Regions from separate parts of the Nitrospirillum guanabarense genome, predicted to be linked through region 1. Evidence: riboswitches for the same ligand, from Rfam matches in the RefSeq annotation. Region 1 holds a riboswitch; each other region holds the start of a gene.
The links. Region 1 has a riboswitch for cobalamin ahead of cobU (bifunctional adenosylcobinamide kinase/adenosylcobinamide-phosphate guanylyltransferase). Riboswitches for the same ligand answer to the same signal wherever they lie in the genome.
Positions count from the first base shown of each region.

Region 2: linked by a shared signal. The riboswitch ahead of cobW (cobalamin biosynthesis protein CobW) and the one ahead of cobU (bifunctional adenosylcobinamide kinase/adenosylcobinamide-phosphate guanylyltransferase) in region 1 are both predicted to bind cobalamin.
Region 3: linked by a shared signal. The riboswitch ahead of UAA55_RS08845 (CbtB domain-containing protein) and the one ahead of cobU (bifunctional adenosylcobinamide kinase/adenosylcobinamide-phosphate guanylyltransferase) in region 1 are both predicted to bind cobalamin.
Region 4: linked by a shared signal. The riboswitch ahead of UAA55_RS15995 (TonB-dependent receptor) and the one ahead of cobU (bifunctional adenosylcobinamide kinase/adenosylcobinamide-phosphate guanylyltransferase) in region 1 are both predicted to bind cobalamin.

Region 1 is NZ_JAYEER010000001.1:923,965-929,425, reverse strand. It holds gene UAA55_RS03845 (cobyric acid synthase) at 1-1,253, opposite strand, end outside; gene cobO (cob(I)yrinic acid a,c-diamide adenosyltransferase) at 1,253-1,888, opposite strand; gene cobU (bifunctional adenosylcobinamide kinase/adenosylcobinamide-phosphate guanylyltransferase) at 1,906-2,430, opposite strand; cobalamin riboswitch at 2,586-2,813, opposite strand; gene UAA55_RS03830 (hypothetical protein) at 2,963-3,235, shown strand; gene UAA55_RS03825 (glycosyltransferase 87 family protein) at 3,130-4,176, shown strand; gene UAA55_RS03820 (efflux RND transporter permease subunit) at 4,405-5,461, shown strand, end outside.
Region 2 is NZ_JAYEER010000002.1:537,182-542,642, reverse strand. It holds gene UAA55_RS08935 (FkbM family methyltransferase) at 1-1,639, opposite strand, end outside; cobalamin riboswitch at 2,137-2,395, shown strand; gene cobW (cobalamin biosynthesis protein CobW) at 2,613-3,662, shown strand; gene cobN (cobaltochelatase subunit CobN) at 3,678-5,461, shown strand, end outside.
Region 3 is NZ_JAYEER010000002.1:518,401-523,861, reverse strand. It holds gene UAA55_RS08855 (EamA family transporter) at 1-468, opposite strand, end outside; gene UAA55_RS08850 (CbtA family protein) at 561-1,391, opposite strand; gene UAA55_RS08845 (CbtB domain-containing protein) at 1,413-1,631, opposite strand; cobalamin riboswitch at 1,664-1,829, opposite strand; gene UAA55_RS08840 (histidine phosphatase family protein) at 1,831-2,439, shown strand; gene UAA55_RS08835 (threonine aldolase family protein) at 2,436-3,542, opposite strand; gene folB (dihydroneopterin aldolase) at 3,765-4,130, shown strand; gene UAA55_RS08825 (LysR family transcriptional regulator) at 4,249-5,241, opposite strand.
Region 4 is NZ_JAYEER010000003.1:1,517,032-1,522,492, reverse strand. It holds gene UAA55_RS16010 (DUF2177 family protein) at 1-285, opposite strand, end outside; gene UAA55_RS16005 (hypothetical protein) at 381-617, opposite strand; gene UAA55_RS16000 (DEAD/DEAH box helicase) at 670-2,277, opposite strand; cobalamin riboswitch at 2,673-2,897, shown strand; gene UAA55_RS15995 (TonB-dependent receptor) at 3,034-5,076, shown strand; gene UAA55_RS15990 (4'-phosphopantetheinyl transferase family protein) at 5,077-5,461, opposite strand, start outside.

The DNA of each region.
Region 1 (5,461 bases):
AGGTGCAGCAGCGGCCGGGCGCGATCCGGCCCCTGGGTCACGCCCAAATGCATCTCATAGCCCGTGAGGGCCGCCCCGCTGGCGGCGTCGCGGCCCGTCACCGCCCGCAGGGTCTTGGCCGGGGCCAGCACGGTTTCCACATCCAGATAGCCCAGGCCGGCGGCGGTGCCGGGCGGCCCCTCGATGCCGTCGGGGTCCGCCACGACGCGGCCCAGCATCTGATAGCCGCCGCACAGGCCCAGCACCCAGCCGCCCCGGCGCACATGCCCGGCCAGGTCGACGTCCCACCCCTGCGCGCGGAAGAAGGCCAGGTCCGCCAGCGTGGCCTTGGACCCCGGTAGGATGACGCCCTGGGCGTCACCGGGCAGGGGCCGCCCGGGCGGCACCATCTCCACCGTCACGCCCGGCTCCAGCCGCAGGGGGTCGAGGTCGTCGAAATTCGCGATGCGCGACAGCATGGGCACGGCGATGCGCAAGGGCCCGCCGGAGGTGCGTTTCGCCCAGTGCGCCAGGTCCATGCCGTCCTCGGCCGGCAGGCGCGCCGCCGCCGGCTGGTGCGGCATGACGCCGAAGCAGGGCCAACGGGTGCGGGCCTCGATCTCCGTCACGCCCTTTTCGAACAGGCGGACGTCGCCGCGGAATTTGTTGATGAGGAAGCCCCGGATCTGGGCGCGATCCTCCACGTCCAGCACGTGATGGGTGCCCACCAGGCTGGCGATGACGCCGCCCCGGTCGATGTCGCCGGCCAGCACCACCGGCACGCCGGCGGCGCGGGCGAAACCCATGTTGGCGATGTCGCCGGCGCGCAGGTTGGTTTCCGCCGGGCTGCCCGCCCCTTCCACCACCACCAGGTCGCAATCGGCCCGCAGGCGATGGAAGCTTTCCAGCACGGCCGGCAGCAGTTCCCCTTTGCGGCGCTGGTAGGCGGACGCCTCGGCATTGCCCAGCACCCGGCCACGCAGCACCAGCTGCGCCCCCACGTCCGTCTGCGGCTTCAGCAGCACCGGGTTCATGTCCACTGACGGCGGGACGCCGCAGGCGCGGGCCTGCAGCGCCTGGGCGCGACCGATCTCCCCGCCATCCGGCGTCACGGCGGCGTTGTTGGACATGTTCTGCGGCTTGAACGGGCGCACCCGCAGGCCGCGCCGGGTGTAGGCCCGGGCCAGCGCCGCCACCAGCAGCGATTTGCCGACATCGGAGCCGGTGCCCTGGATCATGAGGGCGCGGGCGCCCCCGGCGATACCGTCCGCCATCAGAAGTCGATCCCGCGCTGTGCCTTGATGCCGGCCTGGAAGGGGTGCTTCACCGCCTGGAACTCCGTCACCAGGTCGGCGGCCTCGATGACCTCCGCCTTGGCGTTGCGGCCGGTGAGCAGGACGTGCGTGTCGGACAGGCGGGCGTTCAGGCCGGCCAGCACCGCCGCCACGTCCAGATAGCCATAGCGCAGCACGATGTTGATCTCATCCAGCACCACCAGATGATACCGCGGATCGGCCAGCATCCGCCGCCCCAGATCCCAGGCGCGGACGGCGGCCGCGATGTCGCGTTCCTTGTCCTGGGTGTCCCAGGTGAAGCCCTCGCCCATCACATGATGGTCGATCAGGTCGGAAAAGCGCTTCAGCGCCGTCTGCTCCCCCGTCGCCCAGTTGCCCTTCACGAACTGGACGAAACCCACGCGCAGGCCATAACCGGCGGTGCGGAGCATCATGCCCAGCGCCGCCGTGGTCTTGCCCTTGCCGGGGCCCGTGTGGACCATCAGCAGGCCCTTCTCCCGCGTCGCCTGGGCAACGCGGGCGTCCTGCACCACCTTGCGCTTTCGCATCTTCTCGCGATGACGGGCGGCTTCGTCGTCAGGCAACGGGTCTTCAGGGGTCTCAAGATCGGCCATGGCTTCCTCCTTCACCCTTATTTCACTTTCAGGGGCAGGCCCGCCACCGTCAGGAAGACCTGCGACGCCATGGCCGCCAAACGCTGGTGCAGGCGTCCGGCGTGGTCGCGGAAGGCGCGGGCCAATGCGTTCTCCGGCACGATGCCCATGCCCACCTCATTACCAACCAGCACGATGGGGCCGGCGCAGGCGGCCAGCGCCGCCTGCAGCGCGGTCATGGCGGCGGGAACGTCCCGGTCGGCCAGCATGACGTTGGTCAGCCACAGGGTCAGGCAGTCGACCAGCACGGGCCCATGGCCATGGGCGGCCAGCACGCCCCCGAGGTCCAGCGGCACCTCCACCGTCGTCCAGCCCGACGCGCGGTCGGCCTGGTGCTGGCGGATGCGGTCGCGCATCTCGTCGTCCCAGGCCTGGGCGGTGGCGATATAGGTCCAGGGACCCGGCAGGGCGGTCACCAGCCCTTCGGCGAAGCGGCTTTTGCCGGAGCGGGCGCCACCCAGGACCAGGGTGATGCCTGGGACGGCCTTGTGCTCATGCGTCATTCGTCGGTTCCCATCCCATCCGGTGTCAGGCACCGGTGGTACCAAAGGCCAAGACCCGCCGGAAGGATGGGATTGCGCTGTCGACGAGACCGAGGGGCCGCGGGGTCACGAGGCCCGCACCGCCGCTGACCGGTTCCGCCGGGACACCCCGCCCGCGACCAACATCACCGACGGCAGGTCTCCTGGCTCACGGGTCACGGCACCGGCCCGGCCTTCCCAGGCTCCGGAAGGAACCCAGTGGCCATTCCCCCATGACCAGGGGAGGGGCGGCGCTCACCGTTCACAGTTGCGGGGGCAGCCGTGGAGTCGGGTGCCAGGCACCCCCACCACGTTCCCTTTTCATCCACAGGCGGGCCTGCGGAACCGTCGGCGAAGGCAGCCTTACGGCAAACACCCCGTACCCGGCAAGGGCGGTGTCGCGACATTTTATCATAAATGCGCAATGGCTAGGCCTTAGGGCTTGACCTTGAGCGCAAAGGTGTTAGGCATAGACCATAGAGCCTATTACCTATGAGATAGGTTAATCCCCAGCATGGTTCGCCTGTCCTTCCCTTCCCTGGCCCGCCCGCTGGTCTTCGGCCTTGCCCTTTGGACGGCCGCCCTGGTGGCCATCGAGGCCCAGGTGATAAGTGGACGGTTCGTTTCGGAATTCCACATTTATGCCGAGGCCACGTGGGCCTGGTGGCAAGGCGCGGAGATATACGAGGACGGCATCAATGGCTTCCTCTACCTGCCGTCCAGCGCCGTGCTGTTCACCCCCTGGGCCTATCTTCCCCCCTGCTGGGCGATGCCCTGTGGCGCCTGAGCCTGCTGGCCATGTGCTGGTGGGGGGTGGCCCGGCTGTGCCGGCTGCTGGCGCCGGCGGACCCGCGGGGGGCCGACTGGCAACGCGTGTTCGGCGTGGCCCTGCTGGCGGCCCTGCCCATCGGCGTGGTGGATCTGCGTGGCGCGCAAACGGAATTCCTGATGCTGGGCCTGATGCTGGCCGGCCTGGCCGACGTGGCGGAGGGCCGCTGGCGCCGCGCCGCCTTCCTGCTGGTGCTGGCGGGGGCCTTCAAGCCCCAGGCCCTGGCCCTGGTGATGCTGGCCTTCGCCCTGTGGCCGCGCCTGCGCCTGTCTCTGGCGCTGTGGCTGGCGGCGGCCCTGGCCCTGCCCCTGGCGCATTGGGACCCCGGCTACGCCCTGGGCGAATATGGCCAGCTGGTGCGCAAGACCATGAGCAGCGCCAACCCCGGCGGCGGTGTCTGGCATGACTTCGCCAATGGCCTGGCCACCCTGGGCCTGCCGCTGGACCTGATGGCGCAGACCGTCATCCGCGTCCTGGCGGGCATCGCCGTTCTGATCCTGGCCCGTGGCGCCGTCGGCCGCCTGACCGCGCACCGGGCCAGCGCCACCGTGGCGGCGCTGATCGTGACCTATCTGCTGCTGTTCAACCCGCGCACGGTGCTGGGCCATTTCGGCGACATGGCGCTGGTCGCCGGCGCCCTGGCGGGCTGGGAATTCCATGTCCGTCGCAACCGCGCCCTGGGCTGGGTGCTGGTGCTGCTATGCTTCGCGCTGACCACCCACGTCTGGACGCGGGGCATGCACCTGGCGACCGCCACGTGGTTCAAGCCGCTGCTGGCCTGCGGTTTCGGCCTGTATGTGGTGGTCCGTTGGGTGCCGTCGCTGTCCGACCGCCCCGCCGCCGGGCGGCAGGACGCGGCCGAGAACGTCCCCAGGGAGGGCTTGGCGATCCAGGGCTGACCGCAGCTACAACCCTCCATCATCGGACGCAGTGACGCAGGCCACAGTTTTGCGAATTGGCGGCGATTGGTCGCGGCATGCCTAAATTCGAACCGTTGCGTATCGAAGTAGGTTCCCCTCATCCCGTAAGCGCGTTAATTATTCCGGGCTGTGCCGGGCGGGGGGCGACCCCGGCCCCTGGGCGTAGCGTTGCATTCTTCCGCATCGCATTGCCGGAGCCCCGCCCCCATGTGGATCGTCGCCTACGCCCTGAGGCGCCCTTATAGTTTCGCCGTGCTGGCCGGCCTGATCACGCTGCTGGGCGTGTTGAGCCTGTTCCGGATGCCCACGGACATCTTTCCCGAGGTGGAGATCCCCACGGTCACGGTGGTGTGGAGCTACTCGGGCCTGGATGCCCAGGAAATGACGGGCAAGATCACCGCCTTCGGTGAACTGGCCATCATCAACACCGCCGACAACGTGGCCGAGGTGGAGTCCGAGACGTCCAACGGCGTGGGCATCATCCGCACCACGTTCCAGCCGGGCGTGAACATCGACCTGGCCATCTCGCAGATTTCCGCCATCTGCCAGACCATCCTGAAGCGCATGCCGACCGGCACGCAGCCGCCGCTGATCGTGCAGTACAGCCGGTCCTCCGTGCCCATCCTGCAGCTGGCGCTGTCGTCCGACACCATGTCGGAGGCGCAGCTGTACGACTATGGCCGCATCACCATCCGGTCGCAGATCAGCGACATCCCAGGCATGCGCCTGCCCCTGCCCTATGGCGGCAACGCGCGCCAGATCATGGTCGACATCAACCCGGACAAGCTGCGCAGCTATGGCCTGACGCCCAACGACGTCAACAAGGCCATCACCGCCCAGAACCTGAACCTGCCCTCCGGCACCGCCAAGATCGGCGACACCGAATACCAGGTGGGCCTGAACAGCTCGCCCATCGCCGTCGACACCTTCAACGACATCCCCCTGCGCGATGTGAACGGCCGCACCGTGTTCATGCGCGACGTGGCCAATGTCCGCGACGGCGCCGCCGTGCAGACGAATGTCGTGCACGCGGACGGCCAGCCCGCCGTGCTGCTGACCATCATGAAGCTGGGGGGCGCCAGCACCCTGGCGGTGGTGGACGAGGTCATGCGCCGCCTGCCGGAAATCCGCAAGGCGGCCCCGGCCGGCATGCGCATTGAACCGCTGTTCGACCAGACCACCTTCATCAAGCACGCCATGGAGGGCATCCAGCACGAAGGCCTGATCGTGGGCGCGCTGGTGGCCATCCTGATCCTGCTGTTCC
Region 2 (5,461 bases), on a different contig from region 1:
TGTCACCTGCGCCCGCGGCGCCATCCTGGACACCTGGGATCGTCGCAGACAGGTCCTGCAGCAACATCCGGGCGGCGTTCAGCTCCGCCCCTTCCCGGCCGAGATCGCGCTCCAATTCCGCAATCCGCCTGCTCTGCCCTTGAGCCGCCAAGGCGAACGCGCGCGTCACGGCCTGCATGCGGCCGGCCAAGACCTCAAGAGCCATCGGCAGGGAGGTCATCCCGGGCGAGTCGGTGGGCTCAAGGCCGGCATCCTGTTCGGCACCCGCCACCGCTTCCGACAGGGGCTGGATGATCGAGATATCCTGGGACGCCCGCTCAAGCGCCGCATGACGCTCGGCCAACGCCGCCTGCGCATCCTGCAGCGTGTTCCGCTCCCCCTCCAAGGCGGCCACCCGATCGGTCAGCAGACGCCTCTCGGCGGTCAGGAGAGAGGCTTTCGCCACTTGCCCCGCCAGGGCGGAGGTCTGCGCGATCAGATACTCCACACGCTCGGAATAGACCTTGCGCAGCGCCGTTTCGGCCTGCCCCGCCTCACGCGCCTTTCGCGACACCGCCTGCTCGGCCTCCAGCGCGCCTTGCGCCGCCTTCAACTGCCGCTCCAGTTCCTCAAGGCGCGCCATCAGCTTCGCCGGATCCCGCTGGATCGGCGACTTATCGTGGTAGCGGGGGGCGGCTAGAATGCCGGCGGCGACCGCGCTCAGGTTATCTGCGGGAACGTTGGGAATGGTCTGGGCCTCAAGCTTGGACTGAAGTTCTTGCCAGCGGTCCTCGCGACACCCCACCAAAGCCGTCTCGGTCGCGTAGCTGAAAGGAACGTCTTCGTTACGTTTGAAGTTCCCCACAGAGAATGGCTTAAATTGGCAAAGTGTCCAGCGATACCCTGGCAACTTCTTCAGCACCGGAGAAATCTGGAAGAAATCATTTACAGTATTGCACTCAATATAAAGATATGGAGACAGCCTGTTAATTGTATTAACAGCGCCAAGGAGAATTGGCACTTCCATCCCTTCGGCGTCAATTTTCATTAAATCAAGTCGGTCAAGCGACAGACCATCAAGAGCTACCAGGGAAATGTCCATTTCCCGGTCAATCACTGCGTCGCCTTCAGGCGTGACCTCCGCCCCTATCCTGAAGCTGCCCCCGTTGAATTTTTTCAAGCCACGCATGACGATACGCTGACGGACCTTCCGCACCGACTCCGCCAAGGCGAAGGGGTAGACCTCCAGTCCAGGCACACCCTGCGCGTTCATTCTGAGAACAGCCGCAGTCAGGGGATTCGCCTCAAACGCCATCACACGCCCCCCCACGCCGATAGCCTGGGCGAGAGACCTACTATGGTAGCCAATGTTGGCACCAACATCAACACAACAGGCGCCCCGCGCCACAAGAGAGGACAGAAGATTTACCTCCTGCTGCGCCCACTCCCCGTATTGTTCAAGACTACGCCCAATAGGATCGTCCTGAATAAAATACTTCATCAGGCCGCAACGCGCCTCAACATCACCAAGAATACTTGCGCTGTTGTCAACCAGCGCACGCCGGATCGGGGCGCTTTCATCCCATATCTCTTGGGCCATTTTCTGAGCGGCCGCTGCGGACAACGGCCGCTTGAAGGATCCCAATAAATCAAACTTCATGACTGGCCCCATTTACCCGAGAACTAACACTGCTTCCCCGCCAGCTTATATTCACACCTTAAAATCCTTCGGTCGCGATACCTTCACTTCTTTGACACGCGCCCATATGTCAACACGCCATGAATGGAGGCAATATACAAAACAGAATAAATATCACTTAAATTGCATAGCATAAGTCATGCCCATGGCACAACCAGTCCCGGAAAACGCTCCGGCGGCCATCGACAGGAAAGCCCGCCCCTTGGTCCGGAAGCGCATCATGACGACGGGCGAAGAACGGCACGACGCGCCCGATTCCGACAGGCCCTGGTCATCGAGCCGCCCGCGCATCCCATTCCAGCAGGATGGTCAATCTTACTATAAACGGCTCCAATATGACACTCGCCACCGCTTCGGGCAGGGGGTTCCACCGTGAGACCGGCCAAGCGGCGTGCGCCAGCCCTATAGAAACAGATCGGCGCTCAAGAAAACCATTGATCCCTATCCCCACTCGGCACACTTTCGGCGACAGCGACGGTGCCTCGTTCGCTGGCCCACGCAACCGGCCGGTGATCGGGGATAATCGGGAATCCGGTTCAAGGCCGGAGCTGCCCCCGCAACTGTACGCGGTAAGTGTTGGTCCGCCATCTGGTCTCCCATGTGGATGGGCGCCAGACGGAACCGCCACTGTCTCCGGAAGCTGGGCCCGGGGGTGGGAAGGCTGGGCCCGCGCCCTGAACCGCAAGCCAGGAAACCTGCCGTGGCCTTGGTATATTTCTGGTTCGCCGGGGATGGCGAAAACAGGGAGTCGATTGTGAAGCCCTACCTCATTTCCGGCCGCCGGCCTGGAGTTCCCCTGCTGCGTCCCATCCGCGGCCAGCCCCCGTCCGTCGTTTCCTTATCGTCACCGTTGACGACACACCGGCGCCGTTGACCGCGCGGCGTCCGTTCGAGGGACGCCGCCCCACCCTCCCATGTCCGAAAGCCACGCCCCATGCCCGCCCCTTCGCCCAAGATCCCCGCCACCGTCATCACCGGTTTCCTCGGTGCCGGCAAGACCACGTTGATCCGCGGCCTGCTGCAGAATCCGGGCGGCCGTCGCCTGGCCCTCATCATCAATGAGTTCGGCGATGTCGGTGTGGACGGCGCCGTGCTCAAGGGCTGCGGCGACGCGGCCTGCCCGGAAGATCGGGTGATCGAGCTGGCCAACGGCTGCCTGTGCTGCACCGTGGCCGATGACTTCGTGCCGGCGCTGGAAACGCTGCTGAACCGGGCCGATCCGCCGGATCACATCATCATTGAGACCAGCGGCTTGGCCCTGCCCAAGCCACTGGTACGCGCCTTCACCTGGCCGGCCGTGCGCTCGCGCGTCACCGTGGACGGCGTGGTGGCGGTGGTGGCGGCCGATGCCGTGGCCGAAGGTCGCTTCGCGCCGGATGCCGAGGCCCTGGCCCGCCAAAAGGCGGCCATGGAGGCCGGTGACGCCACGGTGGAGCATGAGACCCCGGTGCGGGAGGTGTTCGAGGACCAGGTGCTCTGCGCCGACCTGATCCTGGTCAGCAAGACCGATCTGGTGGACGAGGCCGACTTGGCCGCGGTGGCCGACACGGTGAAGGCTTTGCGCCCCACCGCGCCGCCCCTGGTGCGCGTGGCCCATGGCGATGTCGACCCCAACGTGCTGCTGGGCCTGTCGGCTGCGGCCGAGGCCGACCTGGACGCCCGCGTCAGCCACCATGACGGCGAGGAAGAGCACGACCATGACGACTTCACCAGCTTCGTGGCCGAGCTGCCGTCCCAGGCCGACCCCGAGGCCCTGGTCCGCCGCTTGGGTGAGATGGCCCAACGCTTCGGCATCCTGCGCCTGAAGGGTTTCGTCGACGTGCCGGGCAAGCCCATGCGCCTGCTGATCCAGGGTGTGGGCGGCCGCGTCCAAGCCAGCTATGACCGCCTGTGGGCACCGGATGAGGCGCGGCGCAGCCGCCTGGTGGTGATCGGCGAGACCGGCCTGGACCGGGCCGCCATCGAGGCGGCGCTGGCCGCCTAAGCCCGATCGCATCCCATGCATCTGCTGCCCACCCAGGCCGAGGATCTGCTGGCGTCCCCCCAAGCCGAGGATTTGGGGCAGACGCCGGCGGACTGCGTGCTGCTGTCCTTTTCCGACAGCGACCTGTCGGCCGTGGCCGCCGCCTACCACGCCCTGGGGGATGCCGCCTGGCGGCCGACCTTGCGCCTGGCCAGCCTGATGCGCCTGGGCCACCCCCTGTCCGTCGACATGTATGTCGAGGCGGTGGTGTCCCGGGCCCGGCTGGTGGTGCTGCGCCTGAACGGCGGGGCGGCCTACTGGCGCTATGGGCTGGAACAGATGGCGGAGGCCTGCCGAGCCTATGACATTGCCCTGGCCGTGCTGCCCGGCGAGGCCAAGGCCGATCCCAGCCTGGACGCCGCCTGCACCGTGGATCCGGCCGACGCCCGCCGGTTGTGGCGCTGCTTCGTGGAAGGCGGGCCCGAGAACATGGCCCGCCTCATTGCCCAAGCCGCCCGCCTGCTGGGCCACCAGCCACCGGCCGATCTGCTGGCGGACGAGCCCACGCCCCTGCCCCGCTATGGCCGGCATGAGGGCTGGCGACCACCGGCGCCCGCCCTCATGCCGGCCGCACTGGTCTTCTACCGCTCGCACCTGCAGGCCGGCAACCTGGCCGCCCTGCACGCCTTGGCCGACGCCCTGGCCCGGCGCGGCCTGGCCCCCCATCTTTATTACGCGGCCAGCCTGAAGGAGGGCCCGGCCGCCCAGTGGCTGGCGGCCGAACTGGCGGCCCTGCGGCCCGCCGTGGTGCTGAACGCCACCGGCTTCTCCGCCCGCCAGGGTATGGAGGATTTATCGCCCCTGGATGCCGCCGGCGTACCGGTGCTGCAGGCCGTGCTGTCCACGGGCACGGAGGCGCTATGGGAAAAGGCCCGCGCGGGCCTGGGCCCGGCCGACCTCGCCATGAACGTGGTGCTGCCGGAAATGGATGGCCGTCTGCAGGGCCCCGCCATCGCCTTCAAGGCGGCGGCCGACTGGGATCCCGCCCTGGAATACGCCCCGGTATTGAGCCGCCCCCGCTCCGACCGGGTGGAGGCGCTGGCCGACAGGGCGGCCGCCTGGACCCGCCTGGCCGCCGCCCCGCCGGCCAGGCGCCGCGTGGCCCTGGTGCTGTCCGACTATCCCGCCCGCGGTGGCACCGGCCTGGCCCTGGGCCTGGACACGCCGGCCAGCACCCTGGCGATGCTGGCGGCCTTGGCGAGCGCCGGTTATGGGGTGACGGACGTGCCGACCGACGGCGCGGCCCTGATGGCCGCCCTGCGCCGTCCCACCGACGGCGTCGCGCCGGGCCTGAGCTTCGCGGAGCACGCCCGGCTGATGGATGCATCGGCGCTGGCCGCCATCACCGACCGCTGGGGCCCGCCTGCGGCCGATCCGCTGGCGCATGACGGCGCCCTGCGCTTCCGTGTCCTGGTCTGCGGCAACGTGCTGGTGGCGGTCCAGCCCAGCCGGGGGCATGGCGCCATCGACAGCGCGGCCCATCATGATCCCGACACGCCACCCAGCCACGGTTACGCCGCCTTCCACCTCTGGCTGCGCCATGTCGCCGGCATCCATGCCCTGGTGCAGGTGGGCGCCCATGGCACGCTGGAATGGTTGCCGGGCAAGGCCGTGGCGCTGTCGGCCGACTGCTGGCCGGAGCGGCTGGCCGGCCCCCTGCCCGTCCTCTACCCCTACATCGCCACCAACCCAGGCGAGGGCGTGCAGGCCCGGCGCCGCCTGGGTGCCGTGCTGGTGGGGCACCTGCCACCGCCGCCGGT
Region 3 (5,461 bases), on a different contig from region 1:
GGCGGTCAGCAAGGCCAGGCGGGTGCCGGTGGCGCCGCCGCCTGTCAGGTCCGGCCCGCCCCGCCGCCCCATCCACGCCATGCTGAGAACGCCGGCGCAGATCACCCCCACCCCCAACAGGGCGTGGGCGGACAGCGCCTCATGCAGCCACAGCCCGCTGGCGAGCGCCACCAGCAAGGGCGCCGTCCCCCGCATCAGGGGATAGGTCTGGCTCATGTCCGCCACGTGGTACGCGCGCGCGACCAGCGTCAGGTAAAGCACCTGTAGGATGCTGGACGTTACCAGATAGGGCCAGCTGGCCGCCGCCGGCGGCGGCAGGAAGGGCAGCGTCACGATGGCGATGAATGCGGCGCCACCCGCCACCAGGATGGCCGCCATCAGCTTATCCCCCGCCCCCTTCACCAGGGCGTTCCAGCTGGCGTGCAGCAGGGCCGCGAACAGGACGATGGCGAAGACGGCGACGGACATGGGCGCGGCGATCCTGGTGAGGGACGCCCATTCTTACGGGGTGCCGCACCCCGCTGTCACCGGCCGGCCCCCGTATGGCTGCCCAGCGCGGCTCAGAACAACGCCGGCCGGTCACCCCGGCGCACGGCCTGGGCATCCCGCCCTTGCGCCCGTTCGCAGAGCCAGCCAAAGCCCAGCCCCAACGCCGCCCACAGGGTGGCGTGGATGCCCCAGGAGGCGATGCGGAAGCGCCACAGCAGCTGAGCGGGGAAGGTCTCCGGCACCTCGTTCACCTCGGGCAGGGCGACACCGGCCAAAGCCATGACCGCCAGGAACAGGGCGCCGCCGGCGAGGGCGGCGTTCCAGACACCCCAGCGGGCGGTCAACCGGCGGGCCATGCCCACAGCCGCCGCCATGGCCGCCAGGGACAGGACCAGCAGCATGAAATAAAAGGCGGTGCGCTGCTGGATGGTGTCCGCGTCGCCCACGGCTGGCGGGTTGGCCGGGTACTTGAAACCCGGCACCAGCACGATGGCCAGGAAGCCCAGCAGGGCCAGGACGGCGGCCAGGCCGCGCGGCCCCAGGGCCCCCATGCGTCCCTGGGCGTAGGCGTAGGCCAAGGCGAACATGCCGCCCACGGCGGCGCCATAGACCAGCAGGCCCGTCAGCAGGCCCCAGCCGCTTTGCGTGCCACGGCTGAACAGCTCTTCCTCCTCATCCGCCGCCTCGGCGCCATGATGACGGTGGCTATGCGCGGCCTCAGCGGCGTCAGGCGTGGCGACCGCGTCATGATGCTCATGCCCCCCGGTCGACTGGCCATGGGCCGCCTCGAAAGCGATGGCACGTTCCACCGACGGCTCACCGATCAGCGTGGCCACGCCAAAGGCAAGCAAACCCGCCAGGATGCCGACCAGCATCCCGCGGGCGAGATAAATTCCAACCATGATGGGATGGGTCCGCCCGCCTCAGTGGCAGGGGAAGCCCAGCAGGTGGCGGGCGTCGTGCACGAACTCATGCACCTCACGGCCCTGGATCAGGGAGGTGGCACCTTGCTCCGCCCCCACGAAATAGACCATCAGCACCAGCAGCAGCCCGCCGAACAGGGCCCAGGGCAGCAGCTCGGCGGCCGAGATCACGGGCAGGGTGACGGCGGGGGTACCGGAATGGGTGGTGGCGTGGGCCATAGAAAACGCTCCCTGGGAATACGCGTCCCGTATGCGGTCTGTCTGATGCGACGGGGGGTCTGGCTTCCGCACGACCCTGGAAAGGCCCAGGCGTTCGGTTACAGTGGCGCGACCGTGCCGGACTTGCACCGGCTTCCCCCATGCGCGGGTGATCCGTGGATGGTAGGGAGGGGCCGTACCGCATTCAAGGACTATCTCGATGACAGCCCCCAATGTCATTGGCCGCCTGACCCTGCTGGCCCACGCCCCCACCCGGTCCCAGCGCGACGCCGTCTTTCCCGGGACGGATGAGGCGGCGGAGGACGCCGGCCTGATCCAGGCCGCCCTGCTGGCGGAGGTAAGGGCCTTGCGCAAGGTCGACCGCCTGTGGACAGGGCCGGAAGTCCGCGCCCGGCAGACGGCGGACGCGTTGGCCGGCCTCCTGGGTGTGGAGGCGCAAGAGGACACGGCCTTGGCCGACCTGGACGTGGGTGCCTGGCGGGGCCACAGTCTGGCCGACCTGTCCGCCAACGAGGCGGAAGCGGTGGGCGCCTGGCTGACGGACCCGGAGGCCCGCCCGCATGGGGCTGAGTCGCTGGCGCAACTGCGGGCACGGGTGGCGCAATGGCTGGAACACGCCGTGGCGGAAGGGCACACGCTGGCCGTCACCCACGCGGCGGTCATCCGCATGGCGGTGGTGTTGGTGCTGGAGGCGCCGCTACAGGCCTTCTGGCGGCTGGACATCGCGCCGCTGTCGCTGACCGACCTGCGCTGGCACCGGCGCTGGGCCGTGCGCGCCACCGGGGTCGACGTGCGGGAATACCGTTAGGCACCGGCCAGCCGGGCGAAATAAGGCAGCACCTGGGCGTTGTCCAGGTCCAGCAGGGTGTCGCCGACATACAGCTCCGTCACGCTCCACCCCGGCACGTCGGCGGGGCGGATTTCCCCGGCCACCCAGATGCCGTCGCCGCTGGCGATGGCGTCGCGGGTCTCCGCCACCGCCGCCGCCGGGCGGTCGAAGAAGATGTGCAGCATGTTGGTCTGCGGCACGGCGGGGTTCAGGCGGATGCCGGGGATACCGGCCAAGTCCGCCGCCAGTTCCAGCGCGCGACGGTAGCAGGCGTCCATCTGGCCCAGCCGCGTTTCGAACCGCATGGCGGCGGTGGCCACCATGGGGCTTTGCCGCACCAGGATGCCGCCCAGGCGCCGCTGCCATAGCCGGGCGTTGGCGATGAAGTCGATGTCGCCGGCCAGCACCGCCCCGGCGATGCCGCCGATGCCCTTGTAGACCGAGACGTAGACGGAGGCGAAGCCGGCGGCGATCTCGGCATAGCTGCGGCCGTAATAGGCGCGGCTTTCCCACAGTCGGGCACCGTCCATGTGCAGCGGCAGCTGGCGGGACCGCGCCAAATCCTTCAGGGCCTGCAGTTCGTCCCAATCCGGCAGCTGGCCGCCGATTTCGCGCAGGGGCAGTTCCACCAGCAGGCAGGCCAGCGGCTGGGCCACGGCCACCAGGTCGCGGGCCAGGATGGGCCGGCGGCGGTCGCCCACGGGCACGCCGTGGAAATTGAACAGGGCCTGGTAGGCCTCTTCCTCATGCAGGGCGAGGTGGGAGGTGTGGGGCATGCCGAAGCGAGACACCCCGCTGACCTCCGTCCACAGCCGCATGGCGATCAGCTGGGCCATGACGCCGCTGGGCATGAAGGCCGCCGCCTCCTTGCCCAGCAGGCCCGCCACCGTGCCTTCGAACGCCGCCAGCAGATCGCCCTGGCCGTACTGGTCATGGGTGATGCCGTTGGCGTCGCACCAGTCGGCCGCGGCCCGGAACTCCTCCGCCGGGGTCAGGATGCGGAAGCCGGGGAAAATGACGGGACAGCCCAGGCGCAAACGCAGGCGATGGGCGGCGAGATTCCCGGCGGGGGCGGCAGGCATGAGCGTACGATCCGGCTTCACTTGAGGGCCAACCGCGGACGGCCACCAGGGGCCGGAGGGCGCCACCCTGCGACGCCGCCCTCTCCGGCGCAACGGCCAAAATAACGCGCCCACATTTATGCCACAGCGCCGGCCGGACAAGGCGTGACGGAACGGGGTGACAGCATCCCCGGGAAAGGGCAGCCTGTGCCCGGCCCTCCGGCCTTGAGAGGACACCGCCCCATGACCGATCACATCCTGGTCCACCGCATCGCGATATACGCCCATCACGGCCTGACGGCGGAAGAGGCCAAGCTGGGTCAGCGCTTCTACATCTCGCTGGATTGCACGCTGGATCTGTCGGTGGCGGGCAAGGCCGACGACTGGGACTTGAGTGTCTGCTATGCCAAGTTGACGGCGGCCACCACCCGCGTCGCCACCGCCCGCCGCTTCATGACCATCGAAGCGGTGGCGGAGGCGGTGGCCGGCACCCTGCTGGAGGAGTTTCCGCGCATCGACACCATCACGGTGCAGGTGGACAAGCCATCCGCGCCCGTCCCCGCCATCATCGACGGCGTGTCGGTGCGCATCCGGCGGGTCCGGTCATAGCGTCCCTGAAGGCCAGGCGCCAGCAGGCCGGCATGCCTGGCAAAGCGCGTTTTTCCGGGAAGGCGGGGGTGGCGGACCACCGGCCCGTCCCCCTTCGTCAAAACCTGACGCGCCAGGCTCAGGCGACGGCCTCAAGACCCACGCGGCGCTCAGGCCGGCCATGGACCGCCGCCATGGGAGCGGCGACGGAGGTGCCCGCCTGGTAGCCGCCGCATTGCCCCCAGCGATGCACCTGCTGTTCCAGCAGCGACAGGGCCAGCGTGGCGGCATGGGGCAGCTGCCGACCCAGACGGGTCACCAGGTCGACCGTGGTGGTGTCGGCCTCGACATCGCACAGCGGCGTTGCCACCAGGCAGCCATCCTCCAGGTCGGCCAGCACCGCGGCGCGGGGCAGGATGGTGGCGGCGCGGCCGCTCAGCACCATTTCCCGCATGGTGTGGACGGAATTGGTGGTGATGGTGGCGCGCAGCCAAACCTGGTGACGCATCTCCGCCGCCGACAGCAGCTGGCGGATGCGGGTATCGCGCGGTGACAGGCAGAGGTCGTGGCCCGACAGATCCTGCAGGGTCACGGCGCCGCGCTTGGCCACGGCATGGTCCGGGCGGCTGACCACCATCAGCGGCTGGCGGGCCGAGGTGCGGACCCGCACCTTGGGATCGCTGGGAATCTGGGCGCCGATGGCGATGTGCACTTCGTCATCCACCACCATACGCACGAGCTCGGCGGTGGAAACGGTATGCAGCGCCAGTTCCACGCCGGGATAGCGGCTTTGGAAGGTCTCCAGCACGCCCTGCATGGCCTGGACGGTGCAGCCCTCACCCACCGCCAGTTCCACCGCGCCCATGCGCATGCCGCGCAGCGCCTCGAGCCGGGCGGCGAAGGCCTCGCGGTCGGCCATCTGCGCCTGATAGTAATCGAACACCATCTGACCGGCGGTGGTGAGCTTGACCGACCGGCGGCCGGTCTCCAACAAGGGCATGCCCATGGCCGCCTCCAGCTGGGCGATCTGCCGGCTGACGGAGGACACCGCCACGTTCATCTTCTGGCTGGCCGCCCGCATCGACCCATGGATGGCGGTGGCGTAGAAGTATTTCATCGCAACGTCTGACATCTCGCGTCCCTCATCGCTGTTCTGGGTCGGCGGTTGGGAAACCGCAGGCCTCAGGTCTGGTGATCACGGGGGGATGCCAGAGGTCCGGAAACGGACCCCAACCAGGCGGCGGTTCAGCCCCCATTCGCCTTGCAGTGTATGTGCGTCAACCGCACCACTATTGTCCGGACCTGCACCGATTTGGCGTTAAGCCTTGTTAAATGTTGCAGGCCGGCACTTT
Region 4 (5,461 bases), on a different contig from region 1:
GTCGTAGGTGCCGTAGGTGAGAAGGCCGAACAAGGCGCCGCGCAGCAGCGCCTGCACCACCGGCGCGTCCGTACGCGTCGCGGGTTCCACGCAGAAGAAGGCGATGCCGCCCGCCATCAGCAGATAGAACAGGGCCGCCGGCCCCAGGCGCGGCTGGGCCGCCACCATGTCGCCCATGACCTGGCGATAGAACCCGACCATGCGGGTCAGCCAGACGGCGTCCAGGGCGACGAAGGCGATGAGGGTCGCCGCGTAGATCGCGGCCTGGCGTAGCACCGGTCCCATGGGCTCTTCCCCCGCCACACAGCCAAAGAAAAACGCCCCGGGCTTGCGCACGGGGCGTTTCTCAATACGCGTCAGCGATCCGGACGGATCAGCCCTTACCGAACCGGCGAGCGGGTCAGCGACTTGATGCGGCCGCGCGGGTTGCCGGACATGGCAGCGATTTCGCGGTCCTGCGCCTCGATGATGGCGCGGGCGGGCTCATCGCCGTCCAAGCCGCCCAGTTCGGACGAGGGAACGCGGCGGTTGGACGACCGCGAACCGTCGTCGTACAGGACGTCAAACAGGACGAATTCGCTGACGGACTTGGATTTCGGCTTGCTGCTGCGGCCCATGGGGACCTCCTCTTCCTAAAGAACCATCAAAACTCAGGCGTAGGGGTACGGCTCAGCGGCGGCGGCGCGGACGGTTGCGATCCTCGCGCGCCGGCTGCTGCTGGTCTTCGTTGGCGTTCAAGGCCGCCACGAAACTGGAGAACTGGGTGCCGCGGCCGTCCTGCGCCGGACGCGGGGTGTTGGGCCGCGGGGCGTTCGGACGGGCGGCGTTGGGACGCTGGCCCTGCGGCGGCTGGGCCGGGCGCTGGCCGTGGGGGCGGGCCTGCTGCTGCGGGCGGCCGCCCTCGGGACGCGGACCCTGGCCCTGCGGACGGTTGCCCTCGGCGCGAGGCGGACGCTGGCCCTCATTCCGGGCGGGCCGCTGGCTCTCATTCCGGGCGGGCCGCTGGCCCTGGGGCCGAGCCTCCGCCTGGCCCTCGGAGGCACGCTGGGCACGGGGCTGGCCACGACCGCCATTGCCATTGCGCGGCGGACGGGCCGGCAGCGGCGGACGGCTGACCGGGGCGGCGGCGGCCTGGGGCGTGGCCTCGGGCCGCTCGCCCACCGGGATGGACTTGCGGATCAGCTTCTCGATGTCGCGCAGGTAGGCGCGCTCGTCCCCATCGGCGGTGCACAGCGACACGGCGACGCCGGAGGCGCCGGCGCGGGCGGTGCGACCGATGCGGTGAACATAGGTCTCCGGCTCGTTGGGCAGCTCGAAGTTCACCACATGGGTGACGCCATCCACGTCGATGCCGCGGGCGGCGATGTCGGTCGCCACCAGCACGCGCACGGTGCCGGCGCGGAAGCCGTCCAGCGCCTTCTGCCGCGCGTTCTGCGACTTGTTGCCGTGGATGGCGGCGGCCTCGATGCCCGCCTGCTCCAACTGGGCCGACACGCGGTTGGCGCCGTGCTTGGTGCGGGTGAAGACGATGCTGCGCTGCATGCCGGCGTCACCCCGGATCAGGTCGACCAGCACATGGCGTTTTTCCGCCGCCGGCACGAAGATGACCTGCTGCGTGATGCGCTCCGCCGTGGTGGAGACGGGCGTGACCTCGACCCGCAGCGGGTCGCGCAACATCTTGTTCGCCAGCTCCGACACATCGGCCGGCATGGTGGCGGAGAAGAACAGCGTCTGCCGGTTGGCCGGCAGCTTGGCCATGATCTTCCGCAGGCTGTGGATGAAGCCCATGTCCAGCATGCGGTCGGCCTCGTCCAGCACCAGCACCTCGACCTTGTCCAGGCGCACATGGCCCTGGGTCATCAGGTCCAGCAGGCGGCCTGGCGTGGCCACCACGATGTCGATGCCGCCGGTCAGCGCCTTCACCTGGCTGCCCTGGCCGACGCCGCCCAGGATGACGGTGTGGCTGAGCTTCAGGCCCACACCGTAGTTGGTGATGCTCTCGCCGATCTGCACCGCCAGCTCACGCGTCGGGGTCAGGATCAGGGCGCGGGGCATGCGCAGCGGCAGGGCCGATGGGGCGGCCCCCAGGCGCTGCAGGATGGGCAGGGTGAAGGCGGCGGTCTTGCCGGTGCCCGTCTGGGCGATGCCCAGGATGTCGCGACCCGCCAGCGCATGGGGAATGGCCCGCGCCTGGATGGGGGTGGCGGTGTGATGGCCCAGCTGGGCCAGGGCGGCCTGAATCTCAGGCCGCAGGGAAAGGGTGTCGAAAGCGGTCAATGTCTTGGAATCCCAGGGCGACGCGCCGGCCGCGTTCGTTTCTCGCGGCCGCGGATCGCGGTCAAGCCCTTGCCCGGGCGCGTGCCGGCAGGCATGTGTCAGAAGGTCGAGTATGCCCTGGGTGCTACAGGGGCGATTTGGTCGCCACCGCTACGCGCCACCCGGGGGATACCGCCGGGCCCAGCGGCCCGGCATGGGAACGGATGATGCCATCCATTCCTTAAGACCGCATAAGTGGCTGTGACCGGTCCCAGGTACAAGGGAAATCGCACAGGCCGCCCCGAATTGCTGCCATGCCCACGCATGGGTGGGCGTTGTCACACAACCGCCAAGCTTGTGAGCCAGGGTGCTTACCCCCGCGCCGCGACAGGGCGTTTGCGCCCGTCCGCAATTCCTCGTAGAAAGACGGCGACGGTTCCAGACCCTGGACGGGCTGGATGAAAAGGGAACGCGGAACGGGGCATGTCCCCTAAGCCGCGGCTGCCCCCGCAACTGTGAACGGCGAGCCCGACACCACCCTGCCAATCATGCGGCAGGGTCGACGCCACTGGGAAACCGGGAAGGCGGTGCCAGGGCCAGGACCCGTGAGCCAGGAGACCTGCCGTCACGCCGTGGTCACGCACGGGCACATTGGGCGGGGTGCACCAATGGGGACTGGCGCCCGCCATCCGGCCATCTGGGATATCCAGGCCGGCGGGGGGGTGATCCATTCTTTGGCCCGTGGTGACGTGTCACGTTGCCAAGAGGCCAACAATCATGGGTCGTTTCGTTCCCAGAATAATAATATCACTACTGTCGCTGACCAGCTCGGCGGCCCTGGCCGCCGGTATGGAGGGCGACGCGTCATCCCCCGCCACCCTGGACGATGTGGTGGTCACCGCCGCCCGCCGCGACCTGATCGGCACCGCCGCCACCTCCAGCCAAGGCGTGGTCGTGAAGGAAGAGCTGGACCTGCTGCCCGCCTACCGCGTGGGCCAGATGCTGGAAACGGTGCCCGGCCTGGTGGTCACCAGCCACAGCGGTGAAGGCAAGGCCAACCAGTATCTGTTGCGCGGCTTCAACCTGGACCACGGCACCGACATGGCCACCAGCGTGGACGGCATGCCGGTGAACATGCGCACCCACGCGCATGGCCAGGGCTACACCGATTTGAATTTCGTGGTCCCCGAACTGGCCAGCGGGATCAGCTATACCAAGGGCCCCTACTTCGCGGCCCAAGGCGACTTCTCCGCCGTCGGCTCCATTCAGATGGGCTACAGTGACCAAGTGGCGACTCAGGTGGCGCTGACCGCCGGCACGCTGGGCTACCAGCGCGTGTTCGCCGCCGGGGGGGCCGACGTGGGCGCCGGCCACCTGATGGCGGGTGGGGAACTGGTGCACTACGATGGCCCCTGGGACCATCCGGACAATCTGCGCAAGGGCAACGCCGTGCTGCGCTACAGCCAGGGCGCGCGGGACGACGGCTTTAGCGTCACCGCCATGTATTACCGCGCCCTGTGGAGCGCCACGACCGACCAGCCGCAGCGCGCCATCGATGCGGGATTGATCGGCCGTTACGGCACCCTGGACCCGACGGACGGCGGCCAGGCCCGGCGCATGAGCCTGTCGGGCACCTTTGCCACGCCGGTGGAGGCTGGCTGGCTGGCCGGCGGCCAGGTGACGGCCAACGCCTATGTCATCAACAACCAGCTGACGCTGTGGAACAACTTCACCCATTTCCTGGACAATCCGGTTCAGGGCGACCAGCACGCCCAGGATGAGAACCGCATGGTGGCCGGCGGGGCCGTCAGCTACAGCCGGCCGCTGAACTTGCTGGGCCTGGACCATGAGGTGGTCGCCGGCCTGGACACCCGCTTCGACGATGTGCATGTCGACCTGCGGGCGACCAGGGCCCGCGTGGCCTATGCCCTGCTGAGCAACGACAACGTTCAGGAGGCCGGTGGCGGCGCCTATGTCCAGGCGACCAGCCATTGGACGCCTTGGCTGCGGACCGTAGTGGGCATGCGCGAGGATTACCTGGCCGCCACCGACCACGGCAGCAACGCCGGCGTGGTGGCCGCCCGCCTGTTCCAGCCCAAGGGCAGCGCCATCGCCACCCTATGGCAGGGAACGGAGGTCTACCTCAGCGCCGGCCGCGGCTTCCACAGTGACGACGTGCGCGGAGCGGCGCGGGGCGACGCCCCCCTGCTGGCCAAGGCCAATGGCGAGGAGGTGGGCATCCGCAGCACCATCCTGCCCAATCTGACCGCCACGTTGACGGCCTTCCAGATGGATTTCGTGTCGGAGCTGACCTACGACGCCGACGTTGGCCAGACGGAAGCTGGACGCCCCAGCCGCCGACGCGGGCTGGAGCTGAACACCACCTACACCCCGTTCGGTTGGCTGGAACTGTATGGCAGCGTCGCCTTCAGCCACGCCCGCTATACCGACAATGATACGGCCGGCAGCTTCATCCCCGACGCGCCCAAGCTGATCGGCTCGCTGGGCATCTACCTGCGCGACCTGGGCCCGTGGTCGGGTGGGGTGGAATACCGCTATTTCGGTGCCCACCCGCTGATCGAGGACAACAGCGTGCGGTCGTCCGGCAGCCAGGAATGGAACCTGACCGCCAACTACATGCTGGAAAGCGGCCTGCGTTTCGGCATCGGCCTCTACAACGTCTTGGACAGCAAGGATGACGCGGCCGACTACTACTATACCGACCGCCTGAAGGGTGAGCCGGCCGAAGGCGTCAGCGACCTGCATCTACACCCGCTGGAGCCCCGCTCCGTCCGTTTCACCCTCGGTCAGAGTTTCTGATCACCAGAGGTCGGCCAGCCCCTCCTCCATCACCAGATCGGTGGAGGGCTGGCCGTCCCCTTCCATCCAGGCCGGCCCCATCCAGGCCACGGCGGCCTTATGACCGCTGGGCAGGTCACGGGTCCACAGCCGGCATTCCCGCCCCGCCGGCAGGGCCCCATCGTGACGGACCAAGATCGGACCGTCGGGGGCAATGGCGAAGCTGTCGGTGGGCAGCGACAGGCCCAGGCCCAGGGCCTTGATGTAGGCCTCCTTCAGGGTCCAGAAGGTCACCAGGTCCGGCCCGCTACGCCCGGTGGGACGGGCATCGAGCCAGGCCAGTTCCTCCGCCGCGAACATGGCCGTCGCCACCTCCACCCCGATACGGCGGTCGCCGCGCTCCACA